Regions from separate parts of the Paracidovorax avenae ATCC 19860 genome, predicted to be linked through region 2. Evidence: riboswitches for the same ligand, from Rfam matches in the RefSeq annotation. Region 2 holds a riboswitch; the other holds the start of a gene.
What was found. Region 2 has a riboswitch for S-adenosylhomocysteine ahead of ahcY (adenosylhomocysteinase). Riboswitches for the same ligand answer to the same signal wherever they lie in the genome.

Region 1 (4,786 bases), 1.2 Mb from region 2:
GCGGGGTAGAGGGCCAGCACGCCGCTCGCGCTGAGCCAGCGGCCTTCGATCAGCTTTTTCAGCATGGCCTGCCCGTCGGCGAAGACGCGGCGGGCCTGCTCGCCCACCACCTCGTCGTCGAGGATGGCGGGGTACGGGCCGGCCAGGTCCCAGGTCTGGAAGAAGGGGCCCCAGTCGATGTACTTTGCCAGCTCGGTCAGGTCGAAATTCTTGAACACGCGGCGGCCCAGCAGGCGCGGCTGCGGGGGCTGGTAGGTGCTGAAGTTGACGGGCGTGCGGTTGGCGCGCGCCTTGGCCAGCGGCCACAGGGGCGTCTGCTTCCTGTTGGCGTGCTGCTGGCGCACCTTGTCGTAGTCGGCGTTCAGCTCTTCGACATAGCTCTGCGCGCCGTCGCCCAGCAGGCTCTGCGCCACGCTCACGCTGCGCGAGGCGTCGGGCACATAGACGACGGGGCCTTCGTAGTGCGGCGCGATCTTGACGGCGGTGTGCACGCGCGAGCAGGTGGCGCCGCCGATCAGCAGCGGGATCTTCCTGACGCGGAAGTGCTCGTCCTTCTGCATCTCGCCGGCAACGTACTGCATCTCTTCGAGGCTGGGCGTGATGAGGCCCGACAGGCCCACGATGTCCGCGCCCTCGACCTTGGCCTTGGCCAGGATCTCGTGGCACGGGACCATGACCCCCATGTTCACGACCTCGAAGTTGTTGCACTGCAGGACCACGGTGACGATGTTCTTGCCGATGTCGTGCACGTCGCCCTTCACGGTGGCGATGACGATCTTGCCCTTGCTGCGCACGTCGCGGCCGGCCAGTTCGTCCTGGCGCTTTTCTTCCTCGATGTAGGGGATCAGGTGCGCCACGGCGGACTTCATCACGCGCGCGCTCTTGACCACCTGGGGCAGGAACATCTTGCCGGCACCGAACAGGTCGCCCACGATGTTCATGCCGTCCATGAGCGGGCCTTCGATCACGTGCAGCGGGCGGCCGCCCCTGGCCAGGATCTCCTGGTAGGCCTCTTCCGTGTCTTCCACGATGAAGTCGGTGATGCCGTGCACGAGCGCATGGGCGAGCCGCTCGCGCACCGGGTGGTTGCGCCATTCGAGCTTCTTGCTCTCGTCCTTGGCGCCGCTCTTGGCGGTCTCGGCGATCTCGACCAGGCGCTCGCCCGCGTCGGGTCGGCGGTTGAGCACCACGTCCTCCACGCGCTCGCGCAAGGTGGGCTCCAGGTCGTCATAGACGCCCACCATGCCGGCGTTGACGATGCCCATGTCCATGCCCGCCTTGATCGCGTGGTAGAGGAACACGGTGTGGATGGCCTCGCGCACCGGGTCGTTGCCGCGGAAGCTGAAGGAGACGTTGGAGACGCCGCCCGACACCTTGGCGCCCGGCAGGTTCTGCTTGATCCAGCGCGTGGCCTCGATGAAATCCACCGCGTAGTTGTTGTGCTCCTCGATGCCCGTGGCCACCGCGAAGATGTTGGGGTCGAAGATGATGTCCTCGGGCGGGAATCCCACTTCATCGACCAGCACGCGGTAGGCGCGTTCGCAGATCTCGATCTTGCGCGCGTAGGTGTCGGCCTGGCCGACTTCGTCGAACGCCATGACCACGGCGGCGGCGCCGTAGCGCTTGACCAGCCGCGCCTCGTGCTTGAACTTCTCCACGCCCTCTTTCATGCTGATGGAGTTGACGATGCCCTTGCCCTGGATGCAGCGCAGCCCGGCCTCGATCACCTCCCACTTGGAGCTGTCCACCATGATGGGCACGCGGGCGATGTCGGGCTCGGAGGCGATGAGCTGCAGGAAGCGCACCATGGCGGCCTTGCTGTCGAGCATGGCCTCGTCCATGTTGATGTCGATGACCTGGGCGCCGTTTTCCACCTGCTGGCGCGCCACGGCCAGGGCCTCTTCGTACTGGCCGTTGAGGATCATGCGCGCGAAGGCCTTGGAGCCCGTCACGTTGGTGCGCTCGCCGATGTTGACGAACAGCGTGCCCTCGCCGATGGAGACCGGCTCCAGGCCGGACAGCTTCATGGGAGGAAGGGAATGGGGGGCGGACATGGGGCTCACCTGCGCGGACGGTGGGAAAGGACAGGTGAGCGTCGTTGGCATCGATTCTTCGGCACAGGCTCCGAGCCTGACGGCGCACCCGCGGCGGTCATGACCGACGCCGGCGGACGGGCCGCTGCAACGCTCCTCGGAGGGCGGGCGGATTTTAAACGGGGACGGCGTCGGGCCGCCGGGTAGGTCCTACCGCACGGGCAGGAACTGCAGGAAGGTGCCGCCCACCAGGTTCTGCACGTAGCTGATGGCGGCGCGGCGGTACTTCTCGGCCACCACGGCGGCCAGCAGGTCGAGCCGGGCGATGATCTTGCCGAACTCGCGCTCGAAGCTCACGTTGCGCACGCCCGGGCCGATCTCGTCAGCCAGCAGCAGCGGCCGGCCGTCGGGGCCCTGGCGCTGGGCGATGAGCCAGACGGCGATTTCCACGTTGCGCGCGGCGTTGTAGAGGTGCTGCGCGTCCAGTCCGTCGATCAGGAAGAAGCGGGTCTTGCCGCCGTGGGCGGTGACGATCATGTCGGCCGTGGCGTGGATGACCGCGGCCACGCGGTCGCCCGCGAACTCGGGGCTGAGCGAGTAGGCCAGCGCGGCGATGTCGCGGCGCCCCTGCAGCGGCGCCCAGGGCTGGCGCTGCTCGATGGCGTCGCGCACGCGCTGGCCGGCCAGGATGCGGCCCGGCAGCTGGTCCGGCGCCTGGCCCTTGCGCCACTCGGCCGGATTGCGGCGGTAGAGCTTGTCCATCAGCAGGTAGAGGCTGTCCAGGTTGGCGCGCATGCCCAGCGTGGCCATGCGGTTCACGTCCGACTGCGCCAGTTCGGCGGGCTCGACGTCGGCAGCCTGCACCTCGCCGCGCTCGGTGTGGGCGGGCGTTCCACAGCCGGCCAGCAGCGCGCCGGCCAGCGCGCAGCCCTGCCCCAGCAGGCAGCGGCGGGAAAGAGGGAAGTCGGCCTTCGTCATCACCTTCGGATTATGGGCAGGCGCCGGGCGCCTTCTGCCCGGCGCCGTGCTGCAGCGCACCAAATGCAGGCGCCGCCGGACGGGGCGCGGCGCAGCGGACATCGTCCTTCTGCGAAAGGTGGCCCTTCCATCCGGTAATTCCGAAGGCCCTGCAACGATTTCATGCTCCTGTTTTTGAGTCTGGCACGCAAATCGCTTTGATGGGGGCACTGGTCTGACCTGTCAGGCCACCGAACCACCGGAGCCCATGCACCGCATCCCCTCTTCCGTCGCGCAGACGCTGCAGCAGCAGATCCTGAGCGGCCACTATGCCAGCGGCAGCCCGCTGCCCGCGCAGCGCGAACTGGCGCAGCGCCTGGGCATCAGCCGGGCCTCGCTGCGCGAGGCGCTGTCGGTGCTGGAGACGCTGGGGCTGGTGGACATCCTGCCCGGCCGGGGCGTGATGGTGCGGGGCCCGCATGCCAGCGGCGAGCGCACGCACCGTGCCTTCGCCACGCCCGAGATGGGCACCCTCTCGCCACGACAGCTGATCGAGCTGCGGCTCGTGCTGGAGCCCGGATGGACGGCCCTGGCCGCCGGCCGTGCCGACGCGGGCGCGCACCACCAGCTGCAGTGGCTGCAACAGCAGCAGTCCGGCGCGCTGCGGCGCAACGACCTGCTGAGCGCCGCCGAGGCGGACCTGCATTTCCACCTGCTGCTGGCGCAGCTGTCGGGCAACCCCGGCCTGGTCGCCATGGCGCGGCAGCTGGAGCCGGCCATCGCCCACAGCCTGCGCCTGCCGTTCGCCCGCACCGGCGCCGACGACGAGCCGGCCCGCGAACACGACGCGATCGTGCAGGCGTTGCGCGCGGGCGATGCCGCGGCCAGCGCCCAGGCCATGCACGCCCACCTGCTGTCGGCGGCACGCCGCGGCGGCATCGACATGGATGCGCCGGAGCCGCCCGCGGCCGGCACGCCGGTTTCCTTTCGCCTCGTCCCCCCCTCCCCCCCGTTCCCCGAAGGAGTTTTCCAATGATCCGCACCGCCACTTCCCCCTCGACCGCCCGCCGCGGCGCCCTCCGCGCCCTGCTGGCCGCCACCGCCTTCGCGGCCGCAGCCCTGGGCGGCGCGGCGCCTGCCCATGCCGACGTGTTGGCCAACATCCAGAAGGCCGGCGTGGTCCGCGTGGCCATCCCGCAGGACTTCCCGCCCTTCGGCTCGCTGGGCACCGACCTGAAGCTGCAGGGCTACGACATCGACATGGCGAACCTGGTGGCCAAGGAGCTGGGCGTGAAGGTGGAGCTGGTGCCCGTCACCAGCACCAACCGCATCCCTTACCTGACCACCGGCAAGGCCGACCTGGTGATCTCCAGCCTGGGCAAGAACGCCGAGCGCGCCAAGGTGATCGACTTCACCCAGGCCTACGCGCCCTTCCCCAAGAGCGTCTATGGCCCCAAGGAGGCCGTCATCAAGGGCCCGGCCGACCTGGCGGGCAAGACCATCGGCGTGACGCGCGGCTCCACCGAAGACCTGTCGCTCACCAAGCTGGCGCCGGCCTCGGCCACCATCAAGCGCTACGAAGACAACAACGCCACGGCGCAGAGCTACCTGACCGGTCAGGTGCAGCTGGTGACGCTGGGCAACATCGTCGCCAACGCCGTGAACGAGCGCACCAAGCTGCGCCAGCTGGACGCCAAGTTCGCCGTGGAGGACACGCCCTGCTACGTGGGCGTCGCCAAGGGCGAGGACGCGCTGCTGCAGAAGGTGGACGCGATCATCACCAAAGCCAAGTCCGA
Region 2 (4,786 bases):
CGCATCGGGCTTGAAGACCTGGATGGCACCTTCCTCGCCCAGCTGGGCCAGGCCCTGCTGCAGTTGCTTGGTGCGCAGCGGGTTCTTCAGCACCACCGTCATGAACATCTCGGGCGCGAAGAAGGGCAGGCCGGTGAACTGCAGGCTGGCGCCATCGGTGATGGTGTCGCCCAGCTGCACGCCGCCGTGCGTCGTGAAGCCGATGATGTCGCCCGCATAGGCCTCTTCCACGGCTTCGCGCCGCTGGCTCATGAAGGTCACCACGCTGGTGGGGCGCAACTCCTTGGCGGTGCGCTGCACCTTGAGCTTCATGCCCGGGGTGTACCTGCCGGAGGCCACGCGCACGAACGCGATGCGGTCGCGGTGGTTGGCGTCCATGTTGGCCTGCACCTTGAACACCACGCCGGAAAAGCTCTGCTCCTCGGGCATCACCGTTTTCTCGACGGGTTGCCTGTTGACCACGAGGCTGCTGGTGCGCGGACGCGGGGCGGGCGCCAGGTCCACGAGGGCATCGAGCACTTCCATCACCCCGAAATTGTTCACGCCGGAGCCGAAGAACACGGGCGTCTGCCTGCCGGCGAGGAAGGCCTCGTGGTCCCAGGCCGGGGACGCGCCCACGGCCAGTTCCATGCTTTCGATCGCCTCGTCGAAAGTGGACCCGAAGCGCGCGCGCAGGGTGTCCGCGTCGCTGAGAGGAATGGTCTCGAAATCCTGCGGCCGGCGCTCGCTGCCGGACTCGAACACCGTCATGGCCTGCGTGCGCAGGTTGATGATGCCGCCGAAGCTCTTGCCCTGTCCCACCGGCCAGGTCATGGGCACGCAGGGCATTCCGAGCTCGCGCTCGACCTCGTCGAGGATGTCCAGGGGCTCGCGCACCTCGCGGTCCATCTTGTTGACGAAGGTGATGATGGGAGTGTCGCGCTGCCGGCAGACCTCGATCAGCCGCCGCGTCTGCGATTCGACGCCGTTCGCCGCGTCGATCACCATGAGCGCGGAATCCACGGCGGTGAGCACGCGGTAGGTGTCTTCCGAGAAGTCCTTGTGGCCGGGCGTGTCCAGCAGGTTCACCACGTGGTCGCGGTAGGCCATCTGCATGACCGACGAGGCCACCGAGATGCCGCGCTGCTTCTCGATTTCCATCCAGTCCGACGTGGCGTGGCGGCTCGCCTTGCGGCCTTTCACGGCACCCGCGATCTGGATCGCACCCGAGAAAAGCAGCAGCTTTTCCGTGAGCGTGGTCTTGCCAGCGTCAGGGTGGGAAATGATGGCGAACGTGCGGCGGCGCCGGGTTTCGGAAGCGTAGGACACAGTGTTTCTGGTGAAGGCGCGGCGCGGCGCGGCGTAGGGTCGAATGACGGGCGCTGCGGCTGTGCGCCAATGCACCGCCGCAAGGGGAAGGCAGCCGGGGGAAGTGGCGATATTCTAGCGGCGCCCCTTGAGCCGGGCTGCGCCCGGCATGCCGGGCCGCCGTCGCGCCGCCGGCCCCTTCAGGCGGGACCCGGGAGCCGTGCTCCCATCCTTGGAGAAAATCGCTTGAAACGCAAGGCGGGCGATTCCACCCAATGCCATGAAGCGTATCCGGCCACTGCCGCCAGGGCGATCGACAGCAGCAGGCTTGGAATGAAAGGCATGTCCGGGAAGACGGCATACACCGACTGCTGCACCGGGCAGCCGTAAAGATAGATGCCGTATGACGGATCGCCGCCGCGCTGCAGGAATGCCAGGGAGGGGACGTTCAACGAGCCCAGGAAAATCAGCAGCGGCGGCAGCAGCAGCAGTCCGGCCGAATGCTCCAGGTGCAGGCCGAAGAAGAGCAGCGCGGCCAGGGGGGCGAGCACGAGGAGGAGCCTGCCGGCGCAGGCATGGAATTCCTGGCGGAAGACGGCGATGAGTGCGCCGTAGGTGAAATAGGCCGGGTATTCGAACCAGTGCCGCATCTCGCCGGTCAGGTCCGCGTTACGGGCCGTGAGAAAAAAGGCGATGTAGGCCAGGCCCGCAACGCATGCAATCGCACGCGACCTGAACACACCCAGCAACCCCACGCCTGCCAGTACGAGGTAGCACAGGCTTTCCATCGGGATGGTCCACAAGGGGCCGTTCATCAGATGCTTGAGCGGGTTGTTTTCAAAGACACCGGGCAGGTTGGGGTAGTCCTTGATCAGCAGCAGGTTGCGGAAATAGCCCAGCGTTTCCGGGTGGACCAGGAAATCCGCAGCAGGCAGCGAAGTGAAGACGACACCGAAGAGGAACACGTTGCTGAGCACCGCGACCAGCACCCCGGGCCAGATCCGCAGGAATCGCTTGAAGAGAAACGGCATGACCTGCGGCTGCCGCAGCCAGCTCTGGGTGACCAGATAGCCGCTGATCGTGAAGAAGGTCATCACCGCCACCCCGCCGACCATGTTGGAGTGCAGCCAGGAGGGTGGGGACGTGCGCGTGATATGGAAGTGATGGCTGAAGATCACGGCGCTCGCCGCGGCGATGCGCAGCAGGTCGAACAGGTTGCTCCTGTGCGGTGTGGACATGGGCGCTGGTTCCTTTGTCGGCCCTTTCCGGGGCATATCGTTGGCGATGAGGGAGCGGCGAGCCGCCCGGGCCCGATCTCCTTATAATCCTGGTCTTCCGAGGAGCGTTGCAGCGTCCTACATCCCGGTGCCCGGGTATTGCAGGGACGCGAGGCTCGGATCATCATTTTGCAACGACGCTCGCCCACGCTTTTGTGCGGTGAGTGATCCATTCCCCCGGCATTGCGTGGTTTCCACCTTCTTCAACGGAGAAAAACCATGAGCGCAGTTCTCAAGCCCCAGGCCGACCTGGCCATCGCCGACATTTCCCTGGCCGACTGGGGCCGCAAGGAAATCAAGATCGCCGAGACCGAAATGCCCGGCCTGATGGCCATCCGCGAGGAATTCGCGGCCGCGCAGCCCCTGAAGGGCGCGCGCATCACCGGTTCGCTGCACATGACCATCCAGACGGCCGTGCTGATCGAGACGCTGAAGGCCCTGGGTGCCGACGTGCGCTGGGCTTCGTGCAACATCTTCTCCACGCAGGACCACGCCGCTGCCGCCATCGCCGCGGGCGGCACGCCGGTGTTCGCCATCAAGGGCGAGTCGCTGGAAGACTACTGGGACTACACCCACCGCATCTTCGATTTCGGCGCCAAGGGCACGCCGGGCGAAGGCCCGAACATGATCCTGGACGACGGCGGCGACGCCACGCTGCTGATGCACCTGGGCCAGCGCGCCGAGAAGGACCTGTCCGTCGTGGCCAACCCCACTAGTGAAGAGGAGCGCATCCTGTTCGCCGCCATCAAGGCCAAGATCGGCCAGGACCCGACCTGGTACACCCGCAAGTCGGCCGAGATCATCGGCGTGACGGAAGAGACGACGACCGGCGTGCACCGCCTGAACGAGATGTCCGCCAAGGGCACGCTGCTGTTCCGCGCGATCAACGTGAACGACTCGGTCACGAAATCGAAGTTCGACAACCTCTACGGCTGCCGCGAGTCGCTGGTGGACGGCATCAAGCGCGCCACCGACGTGATGATCGCCGGCAAGGTGGCCCTGGTGGCCGGCTACGGTGACGTGGGCAAGGGCTGTGCCCAGGCCCTGGCCGCCCTGCGCGCCCAGGTGTGGGTGACCGAGATCGACCCGATCAACGCCCTGCAGGCCGCGATGGAAGGCTACAAGGTCGTGACCATGGAGTACGCCGCCGACAAGGCCGACATCTTCGTGACCACCACCGGCAACAAGGACGTGATCCGCCACGAGCACATGGTGGCCATGAAGAACGAGGCCATCGTCTGCAACATCGGCCACTTCGACAACGAGATCGACGTCGCATCGATCGAGAAGTACCAGTGGGAAGAGGTCAAGCCCCAGGTGGACCATGTGATCTTCCCGGACGGCAAGCGCATCACGCTGCTGGCCAAGGGCCGCCTGGTGAACCTGGGCTGCGCCACGGGCCACCCCAGCTTCGTGATGTCCTCCTCCTTCGCCAACCAGACCATCGCGCAGATCGAACTGTTCACCAAGCCCGACGCCTACCAGGCCGGCAAGGTGTACGTGCTGCCCAAGGTGCTGGACGAGAAGGTTGCACGCCTGCACCTGAAGAAGGTCGGCGCCCAGCTCACCGAGCTGACCGACGCGCAGGCTGCCTACATCGGCGTGAAGAAGGAAGGCCCGTACAAGGCCGATACGTACCGGTACTGAGCACCCCCCTGAGGCGCTGCGCGCCTTCCCCCCTCTCTGGCGGCGCTTCGCGCCTGGGAGGGGGAACGCAGCCGGTGCGGCGGGGCGGCCCTTGCACGGCTGCTGCTGGCCTGGGGGCGTGCGGGTGCCCTGGTGGTGGGCTGACCGCGGGGGTGTGCCGCGACGCTGCCATACGTGTGCCGTGCGGGAGGGCGCAGCGGTGATGCCGGCACGATCCCGTCAGCGCCCTGCAATCGATTGGAATGTGGTGGGTCGCGTGTGCGGCCCGCTTCTGTTGGAGAGGAAGGCGCATGCGCGCGGATGTGTTTTTGGTGGAGCGCGGCCATGCCGCTACCCGGTCGCAGGCCCAGCGGTTGATCGCGGCCGGTGTGCAGTGGCGGCTGGCGGCCAGCCTGCCGTGGACGAAGGTGGCGAAGAACGGCGACGACATTCCGGCGATCGCCGAGGTCGAGTTGCTGGACGGCGCGGAGGCGCGGTACCTGTCGCGCGGCGGCCTGAAGCTGGAGGGCGCGCTGCGCACCACCGGCCTGCAGGTGGCCGGGCTGCGCTGCCTCGACGTGGGGCAGAGCACCGGC

Region 1: linked by a shared signal. The riboswitch ahead of metH (methionine synthase) and the one ahead of ahcY (adenosylhomocysteinase) in region 2 are both predicted to bind S-adenosylhomocysteine.

The regions. Positions count from the first base shown of each region.
Region 1 covers NC_015138.1:290,205-294,990, reverse strand. Annotated here, with positions in the region: gene metH (methionine synthase) at 1-2,054, opposite strand, end outside; S-adenosyl-L-homocysteine riboswitch at 2,084-2,198, opposite strand; gene ACAV_RS01290 (hypothetical protein) at 2,244-3,011, opposite strand; gene ACAV_RS01285 (FadR/GntR family transcriptional regulator) at 3,259-4,026, shown strand; gene ACAV_RS01280 (transporter substrate-binding domain-containing protein) at 4,023-4,786, shown strand, end outside.
Region 2 covers NC_015138.1:4,546,360-4,551,145, reverse strand. Annotated here, with positions in the region: gene ACAV_RS19730 (peptide chain release factor 3) at 1-1,308, opposite strand, end outside; gene ACAV_RS19725 (acyltransferase family protein) at 1,488-2,525, opposite strand; S-adenosyl-L-homocysteine riboswitch at 2,619-2,714, shown strand; gene ahcY (adenosylhomocysteinase) at 2,784-4,211, shown strand; gene ACAV_RS19715 (TlyA family RNA methyltransferase) at 4,502-4,786, shown strand, end outside.